Regions from separate parts of the Companilactobacillus zhachilii genome, predicted to be linked through region 1. Evidence: predicted binding sites of a transcription regulator. Region 1 holds the regulator's gene; each other region holds the start of a gene.

Region 1 (10,613 bases):
TAAAATTTCACTCATGAAGTAGAGGAATAATCCTCCGCCGATGAGCATACTGAAAAACCAAATGATATCAATTTTGTCACGTTTTGTTTGAGAAGTGGATTCCCTAACCAATGTGGGCAAAGTTCCAAAAATGGTACCAGCAAAGCCCCATAGGACAATCATTTGATAGTTGGCTAAGAGATATTCTAGTGGTTTGGATAGGACACCGATACCGACAATTCCACCTATACCTATTGGTAAAAATATAGAAAATCACGTTTGAAGTTTTTACGAACGTGAGCCATGAAACTCAATAGACGTGCATAAATACCCATAATGGCCGCTAAGACACCGCCGGAAACTCCGGGGAGAATGAACCCTAAAGCGATGATTACACCCTTGAAAAAGCGAATAAAAATATTATCTCGTTTTGTTTTCATATATCCTCTTTAGAAAAAGTTATTTTATTCACATTATCAAAAAATATATGTTATGGCAATTAAAATATGGAATACGCGTGGTGATAGTTAAATGTTCCGCCTCCAAGAGCAAGAAATTTTGGTCGCTATGGGGCCGATTTGAGCCGAAGAACGGTCTCGAAGCTCGCAAAAACCGCGAGTTTCAAAAGTCATCCCGCGGTGTAAACATTAAAGTGTTAACGCCACTTTCACAGCGACCGAAATTTCTTGTTCTTTCCGGCAAATTTATTCGTTATTTTTTATACAGAATGAGTTACTATCTTTATACTCTGAAGAACTAGAACATCACAACTTAAAGTTTATTTTAAAACTTTCAATCTTTAGCTGATTAAGGCAAATAGCTCCAGCAATCCTAAATTGGATTACTGGAGCTATTAATTTTATATAAAAGTAACCAAAACATACACTCTAATGTCCATAATTGCCCATCTCAAAATAAAAAAGGGAACAATATTAACTATTAAAGTCTTCCAATTCGATAGATTTTTCAGTCCATTGTTCTTCGATTTTATCTTGTTGCGCTTTATTTTCGTCGAGTTCTTTTTGAAGATCGGCCAATTTGCTGTATGAAGTGAGATTTTCTTCCTTAGTCATTTCTTTTTGAATAGCAGTATTCTTAGCTTCTAGTTCAGCAAGCTGACTTTCAAGGTCTTCAACTTGACGACGTAATTTTCGTTCTTGTTTTTGTTGTTCCTTAGATTGTTGATACTCAACCTTCTTTTCACTAACAGTTGAAGCCTTTTCAGTTTCTTCTTCAGTAGGCTTGTCGGTTGTCTTCTCCAAGTAGTAATCGTAGTCACCAAGATAAATTGTGCTTCCGTGACTACCGATATCGACAATACGGCTAGCTAGTGTATTCAAAAGGTAACGATCATGGGATACGAAGAGGACGGTTCCGGCAAAACTCTTGAGGGCATCTTCTAGGACTTCCTTACTGTCAATGTCCAAGTGGTTTGTCGGTTCGTCCATTACAAGAAAATTATTATTTTCCATTGATAATTTTGTTAATGTTAATCGAGCTTTTTCACCACCAGATAGTCCTGCAACTGGCTTGAGAACATCATCACCGCTGAATAGGAAAGCACCTAACTTTTTGCGGATAATTTGTTCATCTAGTCGTGGATAACGGTCCCAGATTTCGTGAAGAACGTCTTTTTTAGGATCAAGGCCCTTTAAATTCTGGTCGTAGTAACCGACTTGAACATTGGCACCAAATTGACTAGTTCCTTTGATTAGAGGAATTTTACCTAAAATTGATTTAAGAAAAGTTGATTTACCAATACCATTTGGTCCAATGATACCAACGCGTTCACCTTTTTTGACATCTAAGTTGATAGGCTCAGACATGATTTCGTTATCGTATCCGATTGCAGCATCTTTGACTAGTAAAACATCGTTACCACTTTCTTTGTCGATATCAAATGAGAAGTGAACTGAACCTTGATCACTGCCAGGACGTTCCAAAACATCCATGTGTTCCAACTTTTTACGACGACTCTGGGCCATCTTAGTTGTTGAAGCACGAACAATATTTTTTTGAATGTACTCTTCAGTTTTCTTGATTTCAGCTTGTTGTTCTTCGTAATGTTTCCAAGCAACTTCTTGGTTCTTTTTCTTTTCTTGCAAGTAGAAAGAATAATTACCAGAGTAGTGAGTTGATGAATGTTGATTGATTTCAACAATCTCGGTCGTAACTTTATCAAGGAAGTATTGGTCATGGGAAACGATAACTAATGCACCACGATAACCTTTCAGATAACTTTCTAACCATTCGACGGTATTGATGTCCAAATGGTTAGTCGGTTCATCCAAAAGTAAGATATCGTGATGTTCCAAAAGCATCTTTGCCATAGCTAAACGAGATCTTTCACCACCAGAAAGAGTAGAAATTTGGTTTTTCCAAACATCTTCATCAAAGCCGAATCCCTTTAGAACGCTGCGGATTTCTGATTGATAACCGTAACCATTTTCTTGACGGAAAGTATTTTGTAGTTGGTCATATTGTTTCAGAATGGCATCGTAATCGTCGACATTTGGATTGGCAAGTTTCTCTTCTAGAGCGTGCATTTTCTTTTCTTGTTCTTTAAGATAATCAAAAACTTTTTCCATTTCCAAAAAGATTTGATTGTCACTATCGAGTCCAGAATCCTGGGCTAAATAACCAATATTAGTATCTTTTTTTAGGGCAATATTGCCACTGTTGTAACTCTCTTGATCAGAGATAATCTTCAACAAAGTTGATTTTCCGACACCGTTTCGACCGACTAAACCGATGCGGCTGTTGTCTTGAATCTCAAAACTGACATTGGAAAAAAGTTTCTTTGTTCCGAAATTTTTCGTAATGTTTTGTGCTTGTAATAAAATCAAAATATAACTCCTTTATGTATTCACAATTTTATCATTAATTAATAATTTATGCCTTTATAGGTTTAACGTATTGCGTTTTTAGTGATTTTTATTTACTATGAATGTTAGTGAAATGACACACATATGGTGGTAAATTATGACAAAAACAACAGTTCCAAACGCAACAATAAAGCGTTTACCAATTTATTATCGTTACTTCCAATTTCTCAAGGATGAAGGTACAAAAAAAATCTCCTCTGGTGAATTATCAGAAGGGGTCAAGATTGATAGTGCTACAATTAGACGTGACTTCTCATATCTAGGTGCACTTGGGAAACGTGGTTATGGCTACGATGTAAACGATTTAGTGGTCTTCTTTAAGAAGCTGTTGAATCAAGATAAACGAACCAATGTAGCCTTAGTTGGAGTTGGTAATTTAGGTAACGCCTTACTAAATTATAACTTTTCTCGGACGAATAATGTTCGAATTGCGGCAGCTTTTGATATAAATAAGGAAATTGTCGGTACAGTTAAGAGTGGAGTTCCAGTTTACGATATTAGTGAATTGAAGGAACAACTTAACTTGCAACAGATCGATGTCTGTATTTTGACAGTTTCATCAAACGCTGCACAAACGACGGCTGACTTGTTAGCTGATGCAGGGGTTCGAGGAATCTTGAACTTTACACCAGTTATCATCAATGTTCCAAACAGTATCCGTGTTCATTATGTTGACTTAGCTAATGAATTGCAGACACTGATTTTCTTCTTGGATCGTGATAAGTCAATGAACGAAGAGACAAACTAAACTTTTGGGGGAATTTTTTTATGAGTGAACCATTATTTTTGAAACCTGTCTTCCATGAAAAAATCTGGGGCGGCAGAAAATTAGAAACTAAATTTGGTTATAACATTCCTGATGGCACTATCGGTGAATGCTGGGCTATTTCTGGACACCCACATGGCAGATCAGAAGTTGAAAACGGCGAATTTGCTGGTCAATACGTTGATGACCTTTGGAAAAATCATAGTGAACTATTTGGCAATCCTAAAGGCAAAGTCTTCCCATTGTTGACAAAAATTTTGGATGCTGAAGCAAGTCTTTCTGTTCAAGTGCACCCAGATAATGCCTATGCTGCTGAACATGAGCATGAATTAGGTAAGACTGAATGCTGGTATATCATTGATGCTGAACCAGGTTCATACTTGATTTACGGTCACAATGCTAAGAATAAAGCTGAACTTGATCAAATGATCGAATCAGGCGATTGGGACCACTTATTGAGAAAAGTTCCTGTTAAGACAGGCGATTTCTATTACGTACCAAGTGGAACTGTGCATGCTTTGAATAAGGGTATCATGGCCTTGGAAACCCAACAAAGTTCAGATACAACATATCGCTTGTATGACTATGATCGTGTCGACAAGACAACAGGCAAGAAACGTGATCTTCACATTAAACAATCAGAAGACACAATTACCGTTCCTCATAAAGATCCAAAATTAAATATCGAATCAAAACAAGTTGGACAAAATAAATTTACAACCTTCGTTCAACCACCAGTATCACCATTTTTCTCAGTTTATCACTGGGAAATCAAAGAACCAGTTGAATTACACCACCAAATTGGTAAGTATACATTAATCTCTGTGTTAAGTGGAGAAGGTAAGATTACCGTTGATGGTAAAGATTATGATTTGAAGAAAGGTATCCATTTGATAGTTCCAGCAACAGTTGATGCTTGGAAGTTGTCAGGTGACTTGGATATTATAGCTTCAGAGTCTGGAGAAGAATAAAAGAGGGCGGAAACAGGGCGGTCAGCTCCCGAGCATTTTCGTAACTATGTGAATTACACGCTGGTTTTGCGTGTGATTTGCATAGTTATGAAAAGCGGAAGGAGTTGCCCTGTTGTAGCCCGTTTCAGAGCCGCTGCATATTTAACCTCTTTTTTGATTACAGTTGCAGATAAACATATACAATTACAATCAAAAAATAGTAATTTCTAATCAAAAACCCAAAAAACATTAAGAAAAGTCGAAATACCGGAAAAATAAATCCGTATATTCCGACTTTTTTTATCTCAAAATTAAGTAAAAATAGAACAATAATGACGTTACATTCTGATTTTGTTCGGACTAATTAAGAAAATGAAAAATATTTTAATTTGAAATCGCTATCATTCCCCTATTTCTTAAAAAATCTTCTATAATTAAAGACATGTTAATTCAAAAGGGGACTTAAAATTGCAAAGACAACGTTTTTTTCGAGTTAGTCTAGGTTGGCAAATTATTATTGGCCTGATCCTAGGAATTATTTTGGGACAAGTATTTTACCAAAATAAGGTTGCTATACAAGTAATGCAGAACATTGGAACCATGTTTATTTCAATGATTCAAATGATTGTTCTACCAATCGTTATCTCTTGTTTGACTGTTGGTATCGCCAATATGGGAGATATTAAGAAACTTGGTCGAATCGGGTTAAAAACTTTAATTTATTTTGAAATTATGACTACTTTAGCGATTATTATTGGGATTGTGGTGGCTAATGTTACCCACCCCGGTACCTATATTGATATCCATAGCCTAAAAGGTTCGGATATTAGTCAATATACTGCAACTGCTAAAACTGCAAAACATTCGGGTATTTGGTCAATCTTGATGAGTATCATCCCAACTAACATCTTTGAATCACTAGGTAAGGGTGATATGTTGCCAATTATCTTCTTCTCAGTTCTCTTTGGACTAGGAACGGCTTCAATCGGCAAGCAAGGCAAAATTATTACTGAAGTTTTAAATGCCGTAGCTAATGTGATGTTTAAGGTTACTAATTGGGTTATGCGTTTAGCTCCAATTGGTGTCTGTGCTTTGATTGGTGTCACTGTCGGTGAAATGGGCTTCAATTCATTGAAACCGTTAGGACTATTTATTTTGATTGCTTATGCGACAATGGCATTTTTCGTATTTGTCGTTATGGCAGCCGTGGGACATTTATTTCATGTTAGATTTTATGAGTTGTTTAGAATTATTGAAAATGAAGTGACATTAGCTTTTACAACAGCTAGTTCAGAAGCTGCTTTGCCAAAAATGATGGAAAAAATGCAAGATTATGGATCATCAAAAGGAATCGTTTCTTTCGTAATTCCAACTGGCTATACATTTAATCTTGATGGTTCAGCCATTTATCAATCATTGGCTGCATTATTCCTCGCTCAAGCTTACAATATTCACTTAACCATTGGGCAACAAATTACCCTTGTAGTGGTATTGATGTTAACATCTAAGGGGATGGCCGGAGTGCCCGGAGCATCGTTTGTTGTACTCCTAGCCACAGTATCGACAATCGGTGTTCCAATGCAAGGTTTGACCTTCATTGCTGGTATCGACCGTCTCGTAGATATGGGACGTACTGCTGTTAACGTTGTCGGAAATTCACTTGCTACAGTTATTATAGCTAAGAGTGAAAAGGAATTTGATGAAGATAAACGGGAAAAGTATGTTGCGTCATATACACGTGGGGATTAGTAAAGACACTCCATGTAGTCAAAAACGATTTAAACACACAGAAATAGCCTACCGAAAAATGGTAGGCTATTTTTTATGCATATGGAAATTACTATATGATTCCTAACGTCAATACAATGGCATTCATCAGAATGTGACTGCCGGCGCTGACGTAAATATTTTCTGACTTGTAGTAAACGAATGAGAACCAAAGGCCCATAAATACGTAAACTAAAAATCTGGTATCTTGATGCATAAAAGCAAACAAGAGTGCTGAAATAATTGCAGCAATATAAATGTTAGTTGGCTTAATCAAATTGGCAAAAAAGACACGTCTAAAAATAATTTCTTCCATGATTGGAGCCGCAATCATCACGTAGATGAAATAGTATGGATATTCTTTGACCATTAGTAACAAACTGAGTGTGTTTTGAGAATCGGTACTAGCGTGGAAAAGTAATTTATCTGCAAAGCCGATTCCAAATTGAACGACTAGTGCCCCAACTGTTCCTAAAATAATCCATTGCAAATCATGATTTAAGTCTGAGCTTTTTTCAAATTCCAATGGACCACTCTGTTTGACTAAATAAATCATTAGACCGGTTACAATCAATGCAGCAATCGTAACGGTTATAAAGTAGGCTGAGCCTGTGATAGAGAACATCGTTAGGATGGAACCTAATGATAATAACAGGATATAGGCCAATAATGTGAAAAACTGATTTGTTCGATAAGACATAATTTCCCCCATATTTTTTAAAGGTAAATACTTGCAACTTCACAATATAATGTTAATATAAAACTTGTGATTAGCACAAGAGATAGTTGAGTGCTAAAAGACTTACAAAAACATTGAATTAATATTACTGGAGGTATTTAAATTGTTAAAACCACTTGGAGATAGAGTCATTGTAACAGTCGATAAAGAAGAAGAAAAGACAGTTGGTGGCATTGTTTTAGCAAACAACGCTAAGGAAAAGCCCCAAACAGCCGAAGTTGTTGCCGTAGGTGACGGTCTAGTTGCTGATAATGGTACTAAATTACCTATGAGTATTAAAAAGGGTGACAAGATTCTTTTTGATAAATATGCAGGCTCAACAGTTAAGTACGAAGACAATGAATATTTAATCCTTCATGAAAAAGATGTCATGGCAATCGTTGACTAATTAAAATTAAAACTTAAACAAGAAAAATTTATTTTAAATTATGGAGTGTGAAAATTAATGGCTAAAGAAATTAAATTTTCAGAAGATGCACGTTCAAAGATGTTAGATGGTGTTAATAAACTAGCTGATACAGTTAAGACAACAATCGGACCTAAGGGTAGAAACGTTGTTCTTGAAAAGAGTTATGGTTCACCAGAGATCACAAATGATGGTGTTACAATCGCTAAAAGTATCGAATTAGAAGACCACTTCGAAAACATGGGTGCAAAGCTTGTTTCTGAAGTAGCTTCAAAGACAAATGACATTGCTGGTGATGGTACTACTACAGCTACCGTTTTGACACAAGCAATCGTTAAAGAGGGTATGAAGAACGTTACAGCCGGTGCTAACCCTGTTGGTATCAGAACTGGTATCGAAAAGGCTACAGATGCTGCTGTTGATGAACTTCACAAGATTTCACACAAGGTTTCAGGTAAGAATGATATTGCTCAAGTAGCTTCAGTTTCATCAGCTAGTGAAGAAACTGGTAAATTAATTGCTGATGCCATGGAAAAAGTTGGTAACGATGGTGTTATCACAATTGAAGAATCAAAGGGTATCGATACAACACTAGATGTTGTTGAAGGTATGCAATTTGATCGTGGATACATTTCACAATACATGGTTACAGATAACGATAAGATGGAAGCTGACCTCGACAATCCTTACATCTTGATTACTGACAAGAAGATTTCAAACATTCAAGATATCTTGCCATTACTACAAAAGATTGTTCAACAAGGTAAGTCACTATTGATTATTGCTGATGATATCGAAGGTGAAGCACTACCAACACTTGTTTTGAACAAAATTCGTGGTACATTCAACGTTGTTGCTGTTAAGGCTCCAGGCTTTGGTGACCGTCGTAAGGCTCAACTTGAAGATATTGCTACATTGACTGGTGGTACAGTTATTACTTCAGACCTTGGTCTTGAACTAAAAGACACAACTATGGATCAATTAGGTCAAGCTGGTAAAGTTACCGTTACAAAGGACAACACAACAATTGTTGAAGGTTCTGGTGACAAAGCTGCCATCCAAGAACGTGTTGATTTGATCAAGAAACAAATCAGTGAAACAACTTCAGACTTTGACAAAGACAAGTTACAAGAACGTCTAGCTAAATTAGCTGGTGGTGTTGCTGTTGTTAAAGTTGGTGCTGCTACTGAAACTGAATTGAAGGAACGCAAGTATAGAATTGAAGATGCTCTAAATGCCACACGTGCCGCTGTTGAAGAAGGTTACGTTGCTGGTGGTGGTACAGCCTTGATGAATGTTTTAGGCAAAGTTACTGCACTTAAAGCTGAAGGTGATATCCAAACAGGTATCAACATCGTCGCTCGTGCTCTTGAAGAACCACTCCGTCAAATTGCTGAAAATGCTGGTATGGAAGGTTCAGTTATCGTTGAACATATCAAGAACGAAAAGAACGAAGTTGGTTACAATGCTGCAACTGACAAGTGGGAAAACATGGTTGACGCCGGAATCATCGACCCAACTAAGGTTACACGTTCAGCATTGCAAAACGCAGCCAGTGTTGCTTCACTATTGTTGACAACCGAAGCTGTTGTTGCTGACAAACCTGATAAGAATGCTCCTGCTGCACCAGCTGCTAACCCAGCTGCCGGTGGTATGGGCGGTATGATGTAATTTTTGCATCAATCTAAATTACGATAAATTCAAAGCGTTGGTAGATTAATTTCTATCAACGCTTTTTTTTGTCTTAGTTATTCTAACTGTACTTAATCCGATAATTCTAATTATTGATGTCAAAATGATACTTAAAGTTATTTAATATTAATTCAAAAATAAACAATGAACTAGCCGGAAAGAGCAAGAAATTAGGTCGCTGTGCAGGTGGCGTTAGCTCTTTAGTGCTTACACCACGGGACGGCTTTTGAAACTCGCGATTTGTGCGAGGTTCAAAATCGAGACAAAAGTCCTTGGCTTTTATCGATCCCCATAGCGACCTAATTTCTTGCTCTTGGAGGTGACATATTTAACTAGCACCACGCGTAGTCGTTGTAATTTGTCATCTGAAATCAGAACTAAAATTTCCTATCAGTCCTTGAAAAGTATAAAATGAATTATTGTCGAATAAGAAAATAGAAGAGAGAGTCAATATGGATAAGATTGAATTCGGTCGTAAGATCAATTATGTGCCCATGACAGTGAGTCTAGTGGCCGGATTGGTTGTTGGCATATTAGTATATATATTTACCAAAGTTATTTTGTTAGCGATTATTTTAGGGATTACAGGTCTGGTTATTGTGGCATTGCTTTATGCACGTTCAATGACCGACTTTTATGGCTATTGGGAAGTTAACGATGAAGGAATTAGAAGTTATAATTATCAAAATTTAAGTACCAGACTTCAGTCAGTTATGCTGCCTTTCAGTGAAAGCCAATTTGCCTTCAAATTTGCCGATATTAAGAGTTTAACAGTTGTGGTGGGTAAAGACATGAACGCACCCGCAAACATCTTAGGAGGCTCGTTTAGTGCCCCTAAGAAGATTATGTTTCACTTGCCAACACCATATTATTTGGAATTGAAATTAAACGATGGTCGGGAAGTTGAGTTGGACTTATCAGCCGATTGGGATGATTCAGAAACAATTGAGTATGTGATTGCTGTGATTTGTTCGGAAGCTGATATTCCAGCAGAGATTGTTAAACAAGAAAATTAGGTTTTATAACTGGTAATTTTGAATAGTAGCTCTTGTGATGCAAACGGTTTTAAAGTTAGTTATTAGTTAATTTTTATATTTTCATGATATCTGACTTCATTTATTTGGGTAAGATTTGTTATATAAAAAATGTCAAGGTAAACATTATGAACAAAAATAACCGTCATAGAGAAATCCTTTCCGATTTCTTGTAACGGTTATTTTCTTTTGTTATAGAAATTAATTATTCCGAATAAAAAAACTGCTAATAATGAAATCCCCAAGCTATTTAAGAGTCTTGACGTTACTGGATTGTTCTTTATTGTAAACCAAATGAATGTACTTAAAAATGTAATAAAAAAAGTTAATAAATATATAGTTCCTTTTTTCATATGTCTAGAACCACTTGTGCTTGATAGAATTCTGAGTTAATA
Region 2 (10,613 bases), 1.0 Mb from region 1:
CGATTGATGAATTGTTAGCAATAACCAATCCAAATGCTCCCGCCGTAAAGAGAAAATCAACTTGTTGATCACGTGTTAAATGAAGCCTATCCCTTGTCGCCACTAGCACTCCGGCCAAAACTCCGGCACTACCGGCTGTCGGTGTAGCACAAATTAAGCCCATTTTGGCATTAACTTCATTGACCGCCACAGCGTTACGAACGGCTTCCAAAATTGGTTCACCACTTAAAAAATCACCTTTTTTAATATAAGTATCCATCAATTTTGCATCCCCACCAGTCAAACCGGTTACGGATTTAACTCCAGCAATACCTTGTTTAATTGATTTTTCCATAACTTCCAAATTACGTTCCATTTGCGAACGAATAAACTCTTTACTGCGACTAGTATTTTCCATCTCAGTTTGAACCATCAAGTCAGCAACTGAATCATAATTGGCACTTTTTTCAACTAATTCCTTAATTGTATAAAACATCTTGAACTCCCTTATTATTCAAAATATGTTGCATTATCGACATGAGGCAAAGCTTTGAGTTTCTCCAAAATTTCTGGTCGATCACGACGTTCATCAACTTCGATAATCATAATTGCTTTTTCACCTTTTGAAGCTCTAGTAACCGTCATTGTTCCAATATTGATATTAAAGTTTAAGAAAACATCAGTTACTTTTGCAATCATTCCCGCAATATCTTGATGAACCGTAATATAGGTCGGTGTTCCCAAGCTAAGAGACATCTTAAATCCATTGATTTCAGAAATTTGAATATTACCGCCACCGATTGAAACGCCTGTCACGGATAATTCATGGTCGCCTTTAACTAGCGTTATCTTAGCTGTATTTGGATGATCGACTTTGTCACTTTTTGGTACAAAAGCCACTTTGATACCTTGTTCATAAGCAATCTTTAGCGAATCTGCCAAATGCTCATCATCTGGCTCCATACCTAAAAGACCACCGACAATGGCAACGTCAGTCCCATGGCCACGGTAAGTTTTGGCAAAAGATTCATATAAATCAATCGTAATTTTATCTGGCTTTTCACCAAAGATATCATGGACCACCTTTCCAATTCTGGCAGCTCCAGCAGTATGTGAACTACTGGGTCCAACCATTACTGGTCCAATAATGTCAAAAACACTCTTAAAACGTATATCCTTCATGGTTTTGTACCTCTTTGTATTCAATAACTAGATTTTACAATTATTGATGGGTTAATTCATTATTATTTTTATTTATTGGATTTTATATATGTTGTCTCCAGAATCGAGAAAGCTTGACTGGCTGTGCGGATTGGCCTGAGCCAAGGTCTCAGACCTCGGTTTGAAGCCTTGCAAGCAAGTCTCCAAACACGCCCGGTGGCAAGCTCTAACGCCACTTTCACTGCCAGTAAGCTTTCTCGATTCTTCCGACTAATTTCTATAATTTAAAATCCACTTTTGTAAAGATAATTTTTTTGATATGACAGATTTAATATTCGATTCTCAAAGTTGATTTCGATTATGGTCGAGTGGTATTTCATATCTTTTATATAAAAAACGACAAATACCTTTTACACCTGCCTTGGTTGTTGGTTTGGGAGGTATTTTTTTGTGGGGTATTTGTCGTTACTTTTGTATATATGCAGTTGTTTTTTAGACCATATGACTGCAGCGGCTCTAAAACGAGCTACGATGGGGCAACTCCTTCCGCTTTGCCTAACTTCCCAAATCATCCGCAAAGTACGCGGATAATTCGTGAAGTCATGCAAATGCTCGGGAGCTGGGCGCCCCATCTGCGCTCTCTACAGATTTGGATCCATCTTAAATGTTAACTTCGACAATTCGGTTCCTTTTGTAATCAAATCTGCAATATGGGCTTTTGTTGCGTCGTTATAATGTTTGATGATTTCTTTATTTTGTTCTGTTAAGTAATCTGTCAATGCATCGCCTCTCATTGTGACTGCTTTCTTGTCTACTTCAGCAATCTTTCTTCTGGCCCATGATGACAACTCTTTTTGATAATCGAGGTTTGGCTCTACGAATTCTTTGTAATGTGATTCTACGACCATTGCTAAGGTTTCGTACATCCAATAGGCGCTCTTCATATCTAATTTATCTGGTGTATAGCTGTAGGATTCGTCAATATCATTGGCATTGGTGAAAAATGGTACGTGGGGGCAGAAGCTTGGGATTCCAAATCCAGTCCATTCTACTCCAGCAGCTCCATTCTTATCTGAATCTCTCATTTGTAAAATGTGTGAGTTAGCGGTTCTTGATAATGAAATGGCACGATATGTTCGTTTATCATGGTCGGAGCCACTTCCCATTGGGTCATATTTTGTTTCATTATAGTGGGACTTCAAAATATATTGGATATCTTCTACTGCAATCTTCTTCTCAGCTTTTCTGATAAAAGGTATTTCTGGTGATTCTGGGTCTTGTTCAATTGATGGGTTCAAATAACGTTGGGCAAACCAAACTCTTGGCGTATTGTAATGGTGATCTTGCTCTGTATCTGTTCCAAAAATGTGTCTAAAGTCCCAACGGTCAAAATCAGGGTTCAAATCATTTTCACTAACAAATTCTTGAATTCCATCAGCCCACATATAATTTTCTGGGTCATTAAAATCGATATCCTGAATAGCCACTTGATTGGCAGCCACAGCGTAACAGTCATCAGGGATTCGAACGGCAACCCACTGATGTCCGGTAACAACTTCCATATACCAAACTTCGTTTTTATCGTTGAATTGCAATCCATTACCTTCAGCGGAACCATATTTAGCAACTAAATCACCTAAATACTTCACACCGTCACGTGCTGAATCAATATATGGCAAAACTAAGGTTGCCAAAGAATCTTCAGCTAGACCATTTTTAACATATGGATCAAATGCTAAAACTTTTTCATTAGCATAGACACTTTCAGTTGCACTCATTCCAACGTTTTTCTCATTAAACCCATCTTCCTCATTAGGACCAGCAGTCTTTTGGTTAGTGCTTGGCGTTGCAGTATAGCGGTAACCACTTTCTGGATAAGGTGCAGTCATTTTGTTATAAGGTGAGACATAAGTTTCATGGCGTCCAGAAACAGCTGGTTGAACGATGACACGTTTAGGTTCAATAGCCAACATACGGTCTTCGTTTCTAGAAATATACGTTGCTCCGTCCATGGAAGCTTTTTTTCCTACCATAATTGATGTACAAGCTGATGCTTCAAATCGATCGAGTTCTGTCATTTTTTATCCCCCAATTAAAAAAATCTTTATATCATTTATGATACGCGTTCTCAAATTTTTAAAACACCCTTATTATGATTAATTCTCTCTCACCCGCTACTTCAGCCACTAATGAATAAAAATTGTTAACTATTGATTTAAATAAGCTAACTGGAAAGAGCAAGAGGTTTTGGTCGCTGTGCAGGTGGTGTTGGCGCTTCAGCGCTTACACCACGGGACGACTTTTGAGACTTACGGTTCTCAGTAAGGCCCAAAATCGAGCTGGGAGACCTTGGCTCCAAGCGATCCCCATAGCGACCAAATTTTCTTGCTCTTGGAGGCGACACATTTCACACAAACTGATCAATATTTGTTGCAACTTGTTCAAGATCAACATTACCGCCAGAAACTAACGCCACAATTTTCTTATTTTCAAGCCAACAAGAATCAATTTTATGTGCTTCTAATGCTGCTGTGGGTAGTGCTCCTGCACCTTCTGCAACGACTTTAGCTCGCTGCAATAAATCTTTCATTGCCGTGGCAATTTCATCTTCATTGACCAAAATCATTTCGTCCACCAAGTGTTTCGTAATGGGAAAAGTGATTTTTCCAGGCGTCGCTACTGCCGTCCCATCAGCCAAAGTTTTTCCTGCCCCAAAGGTTGTAATTTCATTAGCTTGATAGGATGCTGTCATTCCGTGAACCTTTTCTGATTGCACGCCAATTAAATGAATTGCGGGGTTAACAGTTTTGATGGCTGTTGCAATACCTGAGATTAAGCCACCGCCACCAACGGGAACAATCACTGTATCTACATCTGCCAGCTGGTTCAAAATTTCCAATCCTATTGAACCCTGACCAGCGATGACATCAACATCATCATATGGATCAACAATGGTATAACCGCTCTTAGTGGCTTCCTCCTCCATAAATTGATGTGCCTCATCAAAGGTATCACCATGTAAAATAACTTCAGCTCCATAGCCAGAAGTAGCTTGCTGTTTTGCTAAAGGAGCACCCTTTGGCATGACAACGATGGCTTTAATTCCTAACAATTTAGACGTCAAAGCCACCCCTTGAGCATGATTACCCGCAGAAGCAGTAATAACGCCACGAGCTTTTTCGGCCGCACTTAAATGATTAATCTTATTAAAAGCACCGCGAAATTTAAATGAACCGGTCAGTTGCATATTCTCAAGCTTCAAATACACCTCACCACCAGTTACATCTCGACTTAAAAACATTGATTGAATCAAAGGCGTCACTCGCCCAACTTGATGAATCAATTTTGCCGCTTTTTTAATATCGTGCAGAGTAACCGGATTATCAAATCGTTGTTCCAGTTTCATATCTTCAATAGACATCATTTTTACCCACCTCCAAAACTCATTGCATTTTCATGTTAACGCTTACATTTAACTGAAACAACCATTTTTGTGATTATTCTCACATTATTTTTAGCCGTCTATCAAGGGTGAACAGATGTCTTCAGAATCTGATATGATAAATTTTCATGAAATTATTTAGTTTGTTTTCAATAAAAAAGGAGCAATCCAATTCCTGAATTTCTACCCCTTACCAGGTCATAGAATCGACCATAAAAAGGCTAGATATTTTTCCTAAGTAAGTTCCGAAAAATATCTAGCCTGTTTAACTATATTCAATTTAAAATAATGCATCCCTTATTTAATCAGTCACATCGTATTAAAAAAGCGTGTGATGTTAGTTGATTAAAAAAAATAGCCGGAAAGAGCAAGAAATTTTGGTCGCTGTGCAGGTGGCGTTAGCGCTTCAGCGCTTACACCACGGGACGACTTTTGAAACTCGCGGTTCTTGCGAGGTTCAAAATCGAGGTTGGAGACCTTGGCTCCAACCGGTCCCCATAGCGACCAAAATTTCTTGCTCTTGGAGGCGGCATATTTAACTATCAACCGCAGCTGGAGTCAAATTGTCTAAATCAGCGCCATTACTTTCAATAACTTGTTTCAACCACCAATAGCTCTTTTTAGGAATTCTCTCCATCTTTTTCAAATCATGATTAGTTCGGTCAACATAAACTGTTCCATAGCGTTTATCCATATTACCGCTAGAACTAGGAATGTCAATCAATCCCCAACCTAAGTATCCTAATACTTCAACACCATCTTCTAAAATGGCATCCTTCATTGCTTGGATGTGGTCGCGCATATAATTAATTCGATAATCATCTTGGATTTCCGAACCGTCATACTTCTCACGCACGCCAAGACCATTTTCGATTGGAAACATTGGCACACAATAATCATTATAAACTTTGGTCAAAATATCTCGGAAACCTAATGGATCAATTTGCCAACCAAACTCTGACGTTTGTAAAAATGGATTTTCTTTAGCACCATAATCCAAATATAGATTAGGGACTGTTCCATCTGGCACTTCATCGGCACTAATTGTTTCACTACGATAATAACTAAATGCTAAAAAGTCTGATGTAACTTGAATCAAAGCCTCATCGTCATTTAATTGGTAGTCCATCTCAATTTTGTGATTTTTAATATAGGTCATTACTTCATGTGAGTAGCGACCATAAACGAAAGCATCTAATAAGTTACGATTTAAAAATTCATTGATTTGGCGGGCATATAACACATCCCTAGGATTTGGTGTAGCAGGATAAACTTCGCTATAAGCCAACATTCCACCAATTAAACAGTCAGTTTTTTGATGAATATAATTAGCAACTCCTGCATGGGCCAACATGACATGGTGACTAATTTGATACATTTCATCAATCGTTTGGTCACCTTTCATATAACCAGATATTTTGAAAACTTCACTCGTGTGATATAAATTTTGTTCATTAAAGGTAATCCAATATTTAACTCGATCACCAAAACGTTTGACCATTTCCGTACCATATCTGACAAAAGCACTCACCACTGGTCGTGACAAAAAGCCATTGTACTTTTCAGCTAATTTTAACGGCATGTCAAAATGATACAGACAAATCATTGGCGTAATATTACGTTTCAATAATGCATTGATCAACTTATCATAAAACTCAATTCCCGCTTCATTAAAGTTGCCATCGCCATCCGGATCAACCCGACTCCAAGAAATTTGGAACCGATAAAAGTTCATTCCTTGGTTAGCCATCAAATTGATATCCTCTTCATAACGGTGATATTCGTCAATCGCATCATGCCAATCAGAAGTATTTTCGGTTGCTTCTTTAATGTCATAAACAGATTTTCCTTTACCATCTATATTCCAAGCACCCTCAGTTTGCATACTAGAAGTAGAGCTTCCCCAAAAGAAATCCTCTGGCAATTTATTCGTCATGATTTATCCGTCCTCTCTTTTGAATACGCTTTCAGCATACCACAAAACTATATAATGTAAATGACTCATTAATAATAAGTATATACTTTTAAAAGAGACGGAAATTATTACTCATTAATGCTAAACTAGTATTGAAATGGTCTAGGGGATATTTATGGCATACAAATATAAGGAAGTTGCGAACACCTTAAGAGTTCAAATTCAAAACGGCAAATATGAACCGGGTGAACTGATGCCCGATCAAAATCAAATTGCTAAAAAGTTCAATACAACACGAATTACTGTCCACAAAGCACTCCAATTATTGATGGTTGAAGGTATGGTCTATTCAAAACGTGGCTCTGGCACCTATGTTCGTAAAGACTATGTCCCTAACCAACACAGCGATAATTTTGGAAAAGTTTCACCAATCGACAAACCTTTCGGGGCTACCATGACCAATCAAGGTAAAAAAGTTACTAGTAAAGTTTTAGAATTATCAGCACGCATTCCTACTACTGAAGAAGCTAATAAACTAATTATTCAGCCAACTGAGCCCGTCTACGTCATCCGCCGTGTTCGTTACGTTAATGGAAAAATATTTGCTTATGAACATACAATTATGCCCACAGCAATCACAACCTTAACTGAAGAAATTTTGGAAAAATCAATCTACGGTCACCTACAACAAGAAGGACTAAGTATTGAAGGAACCCACCGAATCGTTCGTGCCGATAAAGCCGACGAAACTGACGTTGAAACCGGCATTGCTAAAAAAATTGGTGAACCCGTACTGGTTATTAACCAATTAAGCTATCTTGATGATGGTCAGCCATTTGAAATTTCTGAATCACGTTTTCCTTACCAGACAAGTCGCTTAACGGCTGATATTACATTGTAATCAACTAGCCAAAAGTCGAAAGATAAATATGCTGCGGAAATAATAATAGGCCGCCTCCAAGAGACAGAAAATTAGATTGCTGTGGGGACCGATTGGAGCCAAAGAGCAGTCTCCAATCTCGATTTTGAACTTTGCAAGGTACACAAATTTCAAAACTCGTCCCGTGGTGTAAGCGTTGAAGCTCTAACGCCACCTTCACTGCAACCTAATTTTCTGTCTCTTTCCGGCTGGTTTATTCGTTGTTTTGAATAAACCAGAACATCACATGAAATTGAATATAATCAAAAAGGCTAGATATTTTTTTGCATAAATCCTAAAAAAATATCTAGCCTTTAATCTTCTATTTTAATATGTATTTTCTGTGTAATGAACTGTATCTAAATCGAAAGTATTGTAATTAATATCATCTTCATTAGCAAAAAATGTTTTATTTTTGGCATTCAAACGTGTTTCGGTATTATCTAAAGTTTGTTGTTCTAAGCCCAGATTATCACGTAATTTATTTGAAGCATTTTGCATCGTATCTGTTGGCAAAATTTGATACGAGCTCTCATTTATCCAAGCTGTTTTCCCTTGGATTTGATTGAATTCCATTTTGCTAGCACTGCTGTGATACTTCAAAATTAGTTGATCAATTTCAGAGGTCGTTAAATCAGTATTAATATCGTTACCCAATTTCTTAATTAAATCAGGCACTTTCACGATATATTTTGGTTGTTCAAGCTTTTTAACGACTGCTCGAAGAATTTGTTGCTGACGAACTTGACGTCCATAATCGCCTCGAGGATCTTGATAACGCATCCGAGCATATGTCAAAGCCTCTTTACCATTCAAATGGTGGGTCCCCTTAGGGATAGTTACCCCATCAAATGAAACATTCATTGGACTTTTTATTGTCACGCCATCAACAAAATCAACGGTTTTCTCCAAAGCTTCCATATTAATAGCCACATGATAATCAACAGGTACTCCTAGCAAATTACCAACAGTACTTTTAGCCATCTTTGATAGGCCAATATTATAAGCTGCATTGATTTTTTGAACATTTTTGGGACTGTCACCAATCATTTCAGCTAAAGCATCACGTGGGATCGAATAAGCCACCGTCTTCTTCTTGGCTGGATTGAGCGTCAAAAGCATCATCGTATCCGAGTTTCCACGGTCCACACGACCATCAGTCCCAGTATCAGCCCCTAATAATAAAATGGAAAAAGGCTTACTCTGATCAATCTTTTTTGAAACACTATTCTTATTAGTATTTAAAGAATTCAATGATTGCTGAGTTCGATAAACAAACAAACCACCAATAGCTAAAACAACCACTAAAATCAAACCAATAATAACAGAAAATATTTTTAATTTTTTCATTATTTTTTTCCTTATATTTTATTCAGCAATTATAAGGCAAACTATTATTCATCTGCAAATGTTAGCATCAGTTAACTTTCCATTAACCCGGGATATAATCAATTACGCTTGATACTTGTTCTGCCGCCTCCAAGAGCAAGGAATTTTGGTCGCTATGGGGACCGCTCGGAGCCAAGGTCTCCAAGCTCGATTTTGAGCCTTACTGAGAATCGTAAGTCTCAAAAGTCGTCCCGTGGTGTAAGCGCTGAAGCGCTAACGCCACCTGCACAGCGACCAAAATTCCTTGCTCTTTCCGGCTAGTTCATCCTTTAATTTGAAATAATTTTAAGTATTATGACTAGAATTATGGGATATGGAATATATTCTAATACGGATAAGTATTTTAAGAGCATGGTTATTCCATAATTCTATTAAAGCGGTAATAAAAACCATGAAAAGTATTTGAGGTATCAAGATATTCTTGGGTTAATAAAGAACTAGTCGGAAGATTCGGACAGTGGTTACTGGCAGTGAAAGTGCTGTTAGGACGACCGCTTTTGTCGTTCTTACAGCACCGGACGCGTTTAAGACTTGCCGAACTTGCAAGGCTTAAACCGAGATCCGAGACCGTGGCTCGGGCCGTTCCGCACTGCCAGTAACCACTGTCCGAATCTGGAGACGGCATATATCCATAATATAAATAATTAGCACCACGCGAATTAAAATGATATATGAGACATTTTTTAGTTATGTCGCTTTCAAAAATTAAATCATCATGGTACGCTCAGTCTAGAAAATCTTTTAGGGGAAGTGTTATTATGCCAGAATTAGCTGATGCTTTAATCATCGTCGATATGCAAAAAGCCTTGCAGTATAGCTATAACTTCAATGGACTCGTTCATAATATTAACGATCGAATCTCACAATATCGCCAATCTAATAAACCAATTATCTTCATACAACACAATGATCAAGATGTTGTCCGTGGCAGTGACCTCTGGCAATTATCTGGTAAGTTGGATAAGCAAAAAGAAGACATCGTGGTGGAGAAATTCCATCCCAATGCCTTCTATCAAACTAATTTAAATAAAGTTTTAATGCAAAATAGCGTCCGTTCAATCGAACTCTGTGGTGCTCAAACTGAATACTGTTGTAACGCCACCATTGTGATGGCCCACGGTCTTGGCTATAAAATATTTATGGAACATGATATGACAACCACCTTCGACAACGATTACATGATTGCCGAAAATACAATTTCATTTTTTGAAAATATTTGGAATCAACGTTTCGTTACATTTCAGTAATGAAAAATTGCAATTGAAACTTGCTCCCTTCTCAAACCTAGTCATAGCGTTAAAAAAGAACTAGATATTTTTTATCTGAATGATATATCCAGACAAAATATCTAGTTCTTTTTTATAATTTCATTATGCATAACTAGCAGCACTGTGAATCAATTCATATCCATTCAAATTCAAATCACCCAAAACCCGGTTAATAATCTTATCCGGATAAATCTTTCCTACCTTATAAGCTAAGTAGTACTTTGTTTGATCATCAGAAGCAATCCAACGACCAATTTGAGCTAATTCAGCGTGCGCCTTAGGATCAAAATCAACCGATCTGCCGAAATCAATCGTAATGATTTCACCTTCAAACCAACTAATATATTTAAGTGTTCTCGGTAAACTAGACATTCACCATCATCCCTTTTGCATATATTTGAACTTGTTTACTATCGTCAAATATAACACCTTTCTCGGTGAGTTTGGGTACAATTGGTAAACTAAGTGAAACTTTTTTCAAAGTCTTGGAGGTTTATATATTCCGTCTCCAGAGTCGAACAAGGTTAATTGGCTATGCGG
Region 3 (10,613 bases), 480 kb from region 1:
TAATTTTAAATCCCTAACAAAAATTAACTGGCACTACGCGTTTTTAAAAAGAATATAGTATGATTACTTTGTAAGTTAATGGTTGATTGATTCAAGACCTATTTTAATCTGATATAAAAATGTCCAATCTAAACCAAAGGAGAAAAATCTTGAAAATAATTCCTGTAACTAAACGTACCCCACAACTAATCAAGCAATTAACTGTTGTTTGGGAAAATGCTGTACGCAATACCCACTCTTTCTTAACCGAAACTGACATTCAATATTTCAAAAACTCCATGCCTGATATTCTGACACAAATTCCAAATTTAATTATTGCCGTTAACGAACAACAACTACCAATCGGTTTCATGGGTATCGACGGTTCAGAGATTGCCATGCTTTTTATTGATCAAAAATATCGTGGTCAAGGTGTAGGTAAGCGATTAATTCAATTTGGCATCAAAAACTATCAAGCTGACAGGTTAACTGTTAATGAGCAAAATCCCCAAGCAGTTGGGTTCTATGAACATATTGGCTTTGTTGCTTACCAAAGACATGAAACTGACGATCAAGGAAAACCATTCCCTGTTTTAAAGATGAAATTAAATATACGAAACTAAATAGCTTTTTTTGCTAAAAAATGGCTCCAGCAATCTGATTTTAGGTTGCTGGAGCCATTTGTTTTAAGAATCGAAAAAAGAGTATGTTTTATCACACTCTTTTTTCTTTTTCACAATAAAATTTTAGTTTTGTTTCGTATTTTTGATTAAGCGGCCGATATTCTCGGCTACTTGTTGTAGGTTCTGGTCTGTATTTTTAATGGCAGTCGATAGTTCTTCAACACCCGGAACACAGGTGAAAATGGCATCAATGCCTAATGGATATAATTCTGAAATCTTTTTACCAATTGAACCAGCCACGGCGATAACTGTTGTATCAGGATTAACAGCTTTAGTGGCCTTAGCTACTCCAATTGGGGTCTTACCAAATTTAGTTTGAAAATCAATTTGTCCTTCGCCTGTAACAACAACGTCAGCATCCTTAACTTTCGACTTCAAATCGGTATAATCAACTACAATGTCAACACCTGAGCGCATTTGAGAGTTGGTAAAGGCTAATAAACCAGCTCCTAATCCACCCGCAGCACCGGCACCAGCGACTTGTTCAAGATCTTTATGTAAATCACGTTTTAAAATATCAGCATAATGTGACAATGCTTGATCCAAAAACTCGACCATTTCTGGACTAGCACCTTTTTGGGGTCCGAAGACCTGACTAGCACCATCGGGGCCTGTTAAGGGATTCGTTACATCTGAAGCAATAATGACCTTTACATCGGCTAATTCAGGTAACATTTCTGAAATATCGATATGATCAAGCTTTTGCAACATAGCACCGCCATATTGTAATTCTTCACCTTTATCATCAATTAAATGGGCACCTAAGGCTTGCGCCATACCAGCACCACCATCATTCGTAGCTGAACCACCAATTCCAATGATTACCGTTTTAGCCCCATGTTTAATTGCTGATTTAATTAATTCACCCGTTCCAAAAGTAGTTGTAATATAAGGATTTTGGGTAAATTGATTAATATATTGGATACCACTAGCTTCGGCCATTTCGATGACTGCCACTTGACCATCATCAATCAGACCATAATGTGCTTCCGCTTTGTTACCTAACGGATTAATTACTTGTTCGGTAACCATTTGCCCATTTTTCGCATCAACTAATGACTGAACTGTTCCCTCGCCACCATCAGCCATGGGAACATTAACATATTCAGCATCAGGATAAACTCGCTCAAAACCCTTACGTAAGGATTGAGCAACTTCCTTAGCTGTTAAAGAATTTTTATAAGAATCTGGAGCCAAAACAATTTTCATTTATATCCCACCTCTAGAACAAATTTCCATACATTAACGTTGCAACAATCGTCATGGAAAGTCCAACCAGCATTTCCCAAAAGACGACACTCATACGTTCTTTAAAGTGCATATCAACCGCTTTGGCCGTGACATGGAAGTAGTTACCGTGTGGCAATTGATCAATAACTGTGGCACCAGTATGAACCATGGCAGCTGCACCTGTCCCCGAAATTCCAAAGGACAGAATTGACTTGCTAAAGGAATTAGAAGCAAGAATAACACCCGTCGATGTCGAAGCTGTGGCAGCAGCCATCAAAATACCGGCAATCGGTGCCAAGAATGTTCCCGAAATACCTGAAGCTTGAACAATTTCAACTACCTTTTGGGGCAAGTTAGAGACTGAAACTAGCCCAGCAATCGCACCAGCACCAATTAAAATCAAAACAACATCCGTCATTCGGGCTAAGCCTTTTTGCATGTAGACTAAGAATTTCTTACTCTGTCCCATAGCAATCGCACCAATCAAACCAGCAATTGGCAAAATATACATCGCATCTAAGTTAAATGATGCCAATGACTTAATACCTAAAATATCGCCTAATGGAGTAATCAATAATAATACAACAGCCACTAACGGCGTAACAATCGCTGTTCTCAAACTAGGCAAATCAGCTTGAGTCTTAGTTTCAAACTTTTTGGTGTCCGCCACAAACTCTCCCCGATTTTTGATCAATGTTGCTAAAATTACTGTCACAATCAAACCAACAATTGCTGGAATAAAATCGGCAATCATTACCTGTGATAAATCAACATTGAAGCCCTTAGCTGCCGCAATCGTATTTGGATTAGGTGAAATAACGTTACCCGCTTTACCACCACCAGACAATGCCACTAGTAATGAAAGCTTACTGTAATGCATCTTTTGACCAACTTCTAAGGCAATTGGAGCAACAATCAACACGGCGACTGGGATAAAGATACCAACACCTGTCAAAACCATAGTTGATAATGCTAAAGCTAGTATCGCTAATCGATCACTAAAACGATTGACAATATTTGAAGCAATGACGTTAGCGGCACCAGATTCCATCATTACCCCAGCTAAAACTCCAGCCGCAATTACTCGAACTATCGTGCCCATCACACCAGAGCTTCCTTTTACAATCGTATCTGTCGTTTGTGCAAGTGACAATCCACCTACTAAACAACCAACAATTGCACCGAACATCAAAGCATAGACCGGATTAACTCGAAATAAAATTAAACCAATCGCTAAAAGCAGTCCTAATAATGCTGCCCACCAAGCAATAACCATTCTTCCAAATACACCCTTCCTCGAAAACATTCCTCTTGTTAAGTTTTTAACAATTAATTAACGAGTGTATAATACAGTGATAACTTAGCTAAATCAATGTACAAATGCACAAAGGTTTTTGGAAATTCTTTTAAATTTTAAATATATTTCCTGTTAAATCAATGTTTCAATCCAAAAAAATATTGTAAAATATTTATATGCACAAATCATAAGCTTACCGTTTTCATGAAAGATTGCATAATAATGCACAAGGAAGTAAATAAAATGAAACTAGACCCGAATCTGGCACAATCAATCGTTGATAAAATGATGGAGAGTGTCCCCTACAATATTAATATGATGAACGAAAAAGGTTACATCATTGCTAGTGGTAATAAAGAACGGATAAATACTCTTCACATTGGTGCGATTGACACGATTCAAAGTGGTAAAACTAAACCCATGGTCGAATCTTTTGGTAAATTTGGTCAGCCCGGTGTCAATATTCCTGTCGAATTCAATGGTGAAACTATCGGAGTTATTGGAATTACTGGTGATCCGAAAAAAGTAACGCCTTTAGCATCCCTACTTAAAATTTCTACCGAATTATTGATTTCTCAAATCAACAGCACCAAACTTGAAAATCAGCGCAAGGAAAGTCTGAATCATTTTCTTTATCAATGGACTAGTACTGACAATATCTTAAATAACGATGAGTTGAGACTTCGTGCCCAAACACTAAAAATCGATTTATCGGTCAAGCGTTATGCCGTTATAATCGCGGCTAAATCGTTAGTCAAACTTCAACTTAACCCAACTGATTTCAGCTTTAGTAAAACTACTAACCAACAACTCATTATCACAAAAAACAAATCAGACTTACTCCGCTATCTTAAATTTTGTCAGGATAATCATTTAAAAATTGGTATTAGCAATCGCACAATCAATCTCAAAGAGGCTGTCAAACAAGCTCAAGATACAATAACGGTTAGTACCGAATTAGAATTGACCGATATTTATTACTTCAAGCAAATAAGTTTTTTGAATCATCTTTTAGAAAGCAATCTGCATTCCAACCACACATTGGACATTTTCAAGGGTTTCTTAAAAACAAACTCCGGTCTGGAACTGCTCGAAACCTTAGATTCGTATTTCAAACATAACGGTAACGTAACGGATACATCCCAGGCTTTGAACATTCACCGCAATACGACTAATTATCGCTTAAATAATATTTCTGAATATTTTGGACTTAATTTACATGACTTAACGGACACTCTCCAGCTCTACGTTAATTACTTATATTTCAAAAAATATCAATACGAACACAAATAATTGCTTGTTCAAGGGCATGAATGGACTTTTTCTTAAATAATGCTTATTATTTGATTGAATCTACAATAAGGCGAGGCTTTTACAATGGTTTTAATGAATCTTAGTTATCGAACTAATTATTTACACACTTACTTCAAAACAACCGTGGTAGTTCCTGATACTAACAAACATGACTATACGGCAGTTTGGCTATTACACGGTTACACTGGTGATGACTCTGCTTGGATCCGACATGTTAACGTTGAAAAAATGGCTAGGGAACACAACTGGGTCATCATTATGCCTGAAGGTCGCAATGCCTTTTATTCTGACTCTAATTTCATCCCTTACTATTCTTACTTTATTGACGAATTTATTCCTAAAATGCAAAATCTATTGCCCATCTCAAAGAGTCGCGCTCAAAACTATATCGTCGGTTCCAGTATGGGTGGTTACGGAGCTTTGAAAATAGCCTTTTTAAATGATCTTCAATTCAGCAAAGTAGCAGCCCTCTCACCGATTACTGACATTGAACACTTTCGTGACAATCCTAAAGGACCAATGCCCAAAAATACCTTCGACAGTATCTTCACTAGTCCTGAAGAAATTGCTCAAAATCAATTAACTAATATTTACAATAAACATCAACCGCAACAACAAATTTTGACACTTTGTGGCGATGAAGATTTTATGCATGAAGATAACATCATGTTTAAAAACTTTCTCTCAATTCATGCTAAAGGTCGTTACACTTGGATGCCTGTAAAGGGTAATCATTCCTGGAAAACTTGGGGTGAAAACATCGATAAAGTCTTTAAATGGTTAGACTGATTTTTATTTTAATAATCGACTTAATTGTAAAACCCACACATATGATTGAAACATTTGATCAAGCTTTACAATATTTAAATTAAGCAAATAGTGGGACAAAACATGCTCAACTTTCGAGTATTAAGGCAAATAGCCCCAGTAATCCGATTTTGGATTGCTGGAGCTATTTGTTTTGAGTGGAAAAAGCTATGTTTTATTCCACGTCTATGCTGCATGTTTAAAAATAATATTAGTTTTGTCCCTGATTCTAGTCATTAGAGTGAACATCAAAAGCTGACAGAAGCATCGACTCTACACCCGGTGCATCTGGATTATGTGAACCATGACCTTTATCCAATTTTGTCATTGCCTCCATTTCGGAATTCGTCAGTTCAAAGTCAAATAACTCCATATTACTCTTCATACGTGTCTCATGAGTTGATTTTGGCAATACAATAATACCCAATTGATTTTCAAATCTTAAAATAATTTGACCGGCATCTTTATGATATTTTTCAGACAATTGTTTAATCAATGGTTCAGCAAACAATTCACTATTACCTTGTCCCAAAGGTCCCCAAGCCTCAATTTTAACATCAGCTGGAGCTAAAACTTTACGTAATTCAACCTGTTGAAAATAAGGATTAAATTCAACTTGGTTAACAGCAGGCAAAGTCTTAAATTGTGGTACAAAGTTATTCCAAATCTTAGGGGTCATATTGCTGACACCAATCGACTTAATTTGTCCATTTTTCTGGCCTTCTTCTAAGGCCTTCCAAGCTCCAACTACATCCCCATAAGGCTGGTGTAGCAAATATAGATCGATATAATCTAAGCCTAGTTTCTTTAATGAAGTCGCTAATCCCTTCTTGGCCGCCTCATAACCATAATCTTGAAGCCATAATTTACTAGTAACAAAGATGTCTTTTCGATCAATACCACTATCAGCAATCGCCTTACCAACTTCAGCTTCATTAAAATATGCTGCCGCTGTATCAATATGACGATAACCAACCTTTAATGCTTGTAAAACAGCTTTGTAAGTTGATCCATCGTTGGGAATTCGAAAGACTCCAAATCCAACTGCTGGAATCTTATTACCATCATTCAATAAAATATTTTCCATCATAAATACCCTCTTTTTATTTTAGTAGTTTGCATTTGTTGGACCTCTTTATCCAAGTGATGAATTCATTCTAAAGCCAAAGCTTATCTTTGAAAATTACTAGATAAACATGCTACTATACGATTGACGTATACTAAGGAGCAGACTAATGATTGAAAACTACTTGTTAGAAGAACTGGTTACCTTTGCTAAATATAAGACTCTTGCTGAAACAGCTAAACAATTGATGGTCACACAGCCAACTATTACTCGCGGTATGCAAAAACTTGAAGAAGATTTTGGTGTGAAGCTGTTTGATCGTCAGCCTAATCGCATCACATTGACCGAAAGTTGACGGTTGTTAGAGACTTTGAAGAAGCACATCACCAAATTAAAATTGCTTCCGTCGCACCAGGTCCACTGATTGCCTTAAAGACAATCGAATTACCATCAAATGCCAACTTAACCGATCAATTTATTACTCCTGACTCAGTTGCTACACTGCTCAGGCAAAATAATTTTTCCTTAATCATAACTAATCAGGAAATTTTAACTGACGATATTGAATCGCGGTTTATTGGTACTGAAAAGTTATCGGTTAACTTAGATAAATTCACCTATTTAGCTAATAAAAACTCTGTTAAATTTTCAGAGCTCAAAGGAACTAGTTTCATTGTTTTAATTGATATTGGTATCTGGAAACAAATTATCCAAACTCATATCCCTAATGCTAAATTTCTTTATCAAAGTCAAATTGATGCCTTTACTGAAATAACCAAATACTCTAATTTTCCATACTTTAGCACTAATATTTCCAAAATTGATGTTACTCATGCCGACAATGAAAATGATGATCGAGTTGAAATCCCTATTAGTGACAAAGAAGCAACTATGGAATTTTATGCCTCTTATTTAAAAGAACAACGTGAACTAGTAAATCCCGTAATAAAGTCACTTTCTGATGCCTGGATTTAGAACCATACAATTTTTAACGAACAAAAAATAGGTTCCTCAGTCGGCGTGTAACCAAAACTGAAGAACCTATTTACATTCACAATTACCAAACAAACAATCCAACAAAGGCTGCTGACAGAAGTGATACCAAAATACCTGAAAGCAACATGTAACCAACGTTTTTAGAAATAACGTCGTTCTTTTCTTTATCAACAATTCCCTTGAAACAACCGATAATCATACCTAAGGTTGAGAAATTAGCGAATGAAGTAATGAAGACTGTTAGAACGGCTTTGAAATGGGGATCGAAATTCTTAATGATTCCGGTAACTTTACCCATAACAACAAATTCATTTGTAACTAACTTAGTACCCATATATTGAGCCATTTGGAACGAATCGTGACCATTCAATCCTAGTAACCAGGCGAATGGATACATAATGATTCCTAGAATATGTTCCAAAGTCAACCAAGGGTTAACTAATTGGAGAATCTTATCAATTAAAGCAGCTAAAGCAACGAAGGCAATAACATTGGCAGCAATGATCAAAATCAAGCGACCGGCGCCCAAAATTGAATCACCCAAAAATGAGAAGAATGGTTCTTTTTTATCACCTTCACCTTGACCGTGTAACTTGGCGATAGTGTCTTCTTCTGATGTAACCGTAACAGGATTTAACAAACTTGTTACGATAATTGAATTAATGATATTAATCGGAATGGCCGTTAAAATAAACTGACCAGGCATCATTTGAATATATGAGCCAATAATTGATGCAGTAACACAACTCATTGACATCATAGCCAAAGTAACATTTCTTTGGGCTTTAATTTGTTTCAATTGTAAACTTGAAACAGCTAAAGCTTCTGTATTACCCAAAAACATCATTTCAACCGCAAAGAATGATTCAAACTTTGGTTGGCCGGTGATGAATGACAAACCTTTACCGATCCATTTGATAATAAATGGTAAAACACCGATATAAGTTAAAATATCAAACAGTGGTACGATCAAAAGAATTGGTAACAATGCGCTAGTAACGAAGTCCATACTCTTCACATGAACCCAACTAGGTAAAGCAAATTCAATTCCGACGTACGCCACTTGAACTAACCAGTTGAAACCATCAGCAGCTCCAGAAACGATTGCACGACCGATGTCAAAACTAGTCAAAAACCAAGCTAAGAATAAGTTCAAAACTACCATAATAGCAATTGATTTCCATTGGATATTTTTCTTATCCTTCGAGAACAAAAAACCGATTGCTAAAAAGGCGATTACACCTATGACATTAACTACTAAGTACATATTCATATATACTTAACCCCTTTTTTTATTTGAAGCTCTGCATTAGTTAAATTTTTCACTTCTTTTTCATATTACATGGGGTTCAACTTTTTGTAAATATATTTTTACAATGATTTCACACTAAAATCGTCATCATTTTAAATTTTATAGAATAGCTCTATAATAGTATTGTTATCGTTTACAAAGATATTCAATATTTTAAATATTAATCCTTTTGAAAGCGAGGTTTCAATTTGAAATCTATCACATTTAACCACCAAAATACTTCCGCCATTGGTATTGGAACTTGGCACATTGGTGAAGGAAATAACAAGAAAACTGAATCAGAAATGAACGCCATCCGATACGGTTTAGACCATGGTATCAACGTTATTGATACTGCAGAAATGTATGGTGAAGGTAAATCCGAAACACTTGTTGGCAATGTCATCAAGGATTATAATCGTCAAAACTTCCAACTTATCTCTAAATTTTACCCTTACCATGCCACACCAAAACTAATTGAAGAAAGCCTCAAAGCTAGCTTGAAACGACTCCAAACTGATTATTTAGACTTATACTTACTTCACTGGCGTGGTCAAACACCTTTAATCGAAACAGTGGCCGGCTTGGAACAAATGGTTAAAGCCGGTTTGATTAAAAACTGGGGCGTTTCAAACTTTGATCGTAACGATTTGGAAGAACTCTTCAGCCTCCCTAACGGCCAAAATTGCCGCATCAACGAGGACCTTTACAATATTGGAAGCCGTGGCATCGAATATTCAGTTCTCCCCTGGCAAAAAGAACACCATGTTTCATTCATTGGTTATTCTCCATTCGGATCCGATGGTAGTGAATACTTGAAGATCCAACCAGTACTAGAAAAAATGGCTCAGCAAAAACATGTCACTACACACCAATTGTTGTTAGCCTGGGTTTTGCGTAATCACGATCTACTCAGCATTCCAAAGACCGGTTCACCTGAACATATGCAAAGTAACATTGAAGCGGTCGACATCACTTTTACTAATGATGAATTAGAACTCTTAGATAAGACATACCCCGCTCCTAAACATGATGAACCATTAGAAATGATTTAAGTTCAACCTAAAAATAGCAATAAGAATTTATCCTCAACACAAATGGATATTTTCTTATTGCTATTTTTTTGTAGTAATCTATGCATTTAATAACGTTAAATCATTCATTTCTAAGCCATCACAATATAATTTCATCCAATTATGAGACCATACCGAAAAAACTAGCCGGAAAGAGCAAGAAATTTTGGTCACTGTGAAGGTGGCGTTGGCGCTTTAGCGCCTACACCACGGGACGACTTTTGAAACTCGCGCTCTCTGCGAGGTTCAAAAGCGAGATTCGAGACCGCACCCTGGCTCGAATCGGTCCCCATAGTGACCAAAATTTCTTGCTCTTGTAGGCGGCATATTTAACTACCAAACATTACTTAACAAAATTCTTTTTAGTTAGAAAATAAAATGGAACCGCCACTAATAAAGCACCGAAACCCCAGATTAAATTAGAAATGCTTGTCTGAGCTAATAACCAAAGTGAGATAGTAATTGCAATTACAGGAATCAACCCACCAAAAGGAATTTTGAAACCTGACTTGCGATTCTTCATCGTCTTTCGAAAAATCAACACTGCCAAACAACTAGGAATATACTGGGCAAATCGTGATACAGCACTAATTTGAACCAAAGTATTGAAGCTACCTGAAACGGCTACTAATAATCCTAAAAGTGCTGAAATAATAATTGCATTATGAGGAACGCCAAACCGATTTTTATGTGTTAAAAATTTAGGCATCATACCATGTTCAGCCATCGCAACGCCAAATCTTGGAGTAATGAATGATGTAGAAAAGCCTACCCCTCCAATGGACATTAACGTTCCAGCCGCAACTAAGTAACTACCAAAATTACCAACCATTTTCCCAAAAGCATCCTGAATTGGTGTCGTACTTTGAGCTAAAGA

The links. Region 1 encodes Rex, which represses fermentation and respiration genes when NADH is low (regulators of the CRP and FNR family bind a similar motif). Its sites were predicted from a motif close to TTGTGAANTANTTCACAA; they were not measured.
Region 2: tdcB (bifunctional threonine ammonia-lyase/L-serine ammonia-lyase TdcB) is a predicted target of Rex. The motif match lies at 4,632-4,649, and genes of this name have one in related genera.
Region 3: D1B17_RS07130 (GntP family permease) is a predicted target of Rex. The motif match lies at 3,204-3,221, and genes of this name have one in related genera.

The regions. Positions count from the first base shown of each region.
Region 1 covers NZ_CP031933.2:2,051,683-2,062,295, reverse strand. Annotated here, with positions in the region: partial or broken gene D1B17_RS09495 (DUF368 domain-containing protein) at 1-419, opposite strand, end outside; gene D1B17_RS09490 (ABC-F family ATP-binding cassette domain-containing protein) at 912-2,825, opposite strand; gene D1B17_RS09485 (redox-sensing transcriptional repressor Rex) at 2,962-3,612, shown strand; gene manA (mannose-6-phosphate isomerase, class I) at 3,633-4,601, shown strand; gene D1B17_RS09475 (cation:dicarboxylate symporter family transporter) at 5,049-6,329, shown strand; gene D1B17_RS09470 (CPBP family intramembrane glutamic endopeptidase) at 6,421-7,047, opposite strand; gene groES (co-chaperone GroES) at 7,190-7,474, shown strand; gene groL (chaperonin GroEL) at 7,532-9,163, shown strand; gene D1B17_RS09455 (hypothetical protein) at 9,637-10,200, shown strand.
Region 2 covers NZ_CP031933.2:354,406-365,018, reverse strand. Annotated here, with positions in the region: gene sdaAA (L-serine ammonia-lyase, iron-sulfur-dependent, subunit alpha) at 1-475, opposite strand, end outside; gene sdaAB (L-serine ammonia-lyase, iron-sulfur-dependent subunit beta) at 490-1,161, opposite strand; gene D1B17_RS01590 (C69 family dipeptidase) at 1,782-3,218, opposite strand; gene tdcB (bifunctional threonine ammonia-lyase/L-serine ammonia-lyase TdcB) at 3,548-4,546, opposite strand; gene D1B17_RS01580 (glycoside hydrolase family 1 protein) at 5,118-6,518, opposite strand; gene D1B17_RS01575 (GntR family transcriptional regulator) at 6,673-7,398, shown strand; gene D1B17_RS01570 (LCP family protein) at 7,744-8,766, opposite strand; gene D1B17_RS01565 (cysteine hydrolase family protein) at 9,564-10,052, shown strand; gene D1B17_RS01560 (hypothetical protein) at 10,176-10,445, opposite strand.
Region 3 covers NZ_CP031933.2:1,574,569-1,585,181, forward strand. Annotated here, with positions in the region: gene D1B17_RS07120 (GNAT family N-acetyltransferase) at 150-602, shown strand; gene D1B17_RS07125 (glycerate kinase family protein) at 726-1,871, opposite strand; gene D1B17_RS07130 (GntP family permease) at 1,885-3,168, opposite strand; gene D1B17_RS07135 (CdaR family transcriptional regulator) at 3,433-4,482, shown strand; gene D1B17_RS07140 (alpha/beta hydrolase) at 4,567-5,292, shown strand; gene D1B17_RS07145 (aldo/keto reductase) at 5,540-6,400, opposite strand; partial or broken gene D1B17_RS07150 (LysR family transcriptional regulator) at 6,546-7,351, shown strand; gene D1B17_RS07155 (NupC/NupG family nucleoside CNT transporter) at 7,434-8,639, opposite strand; gene D1B17_RS07160 (aldo/keto reductase) at 8,873-9,718, shown strand; gene D1B17_RS07165 (APC family permease) at 10,080-10,613, opposite strand, start outside.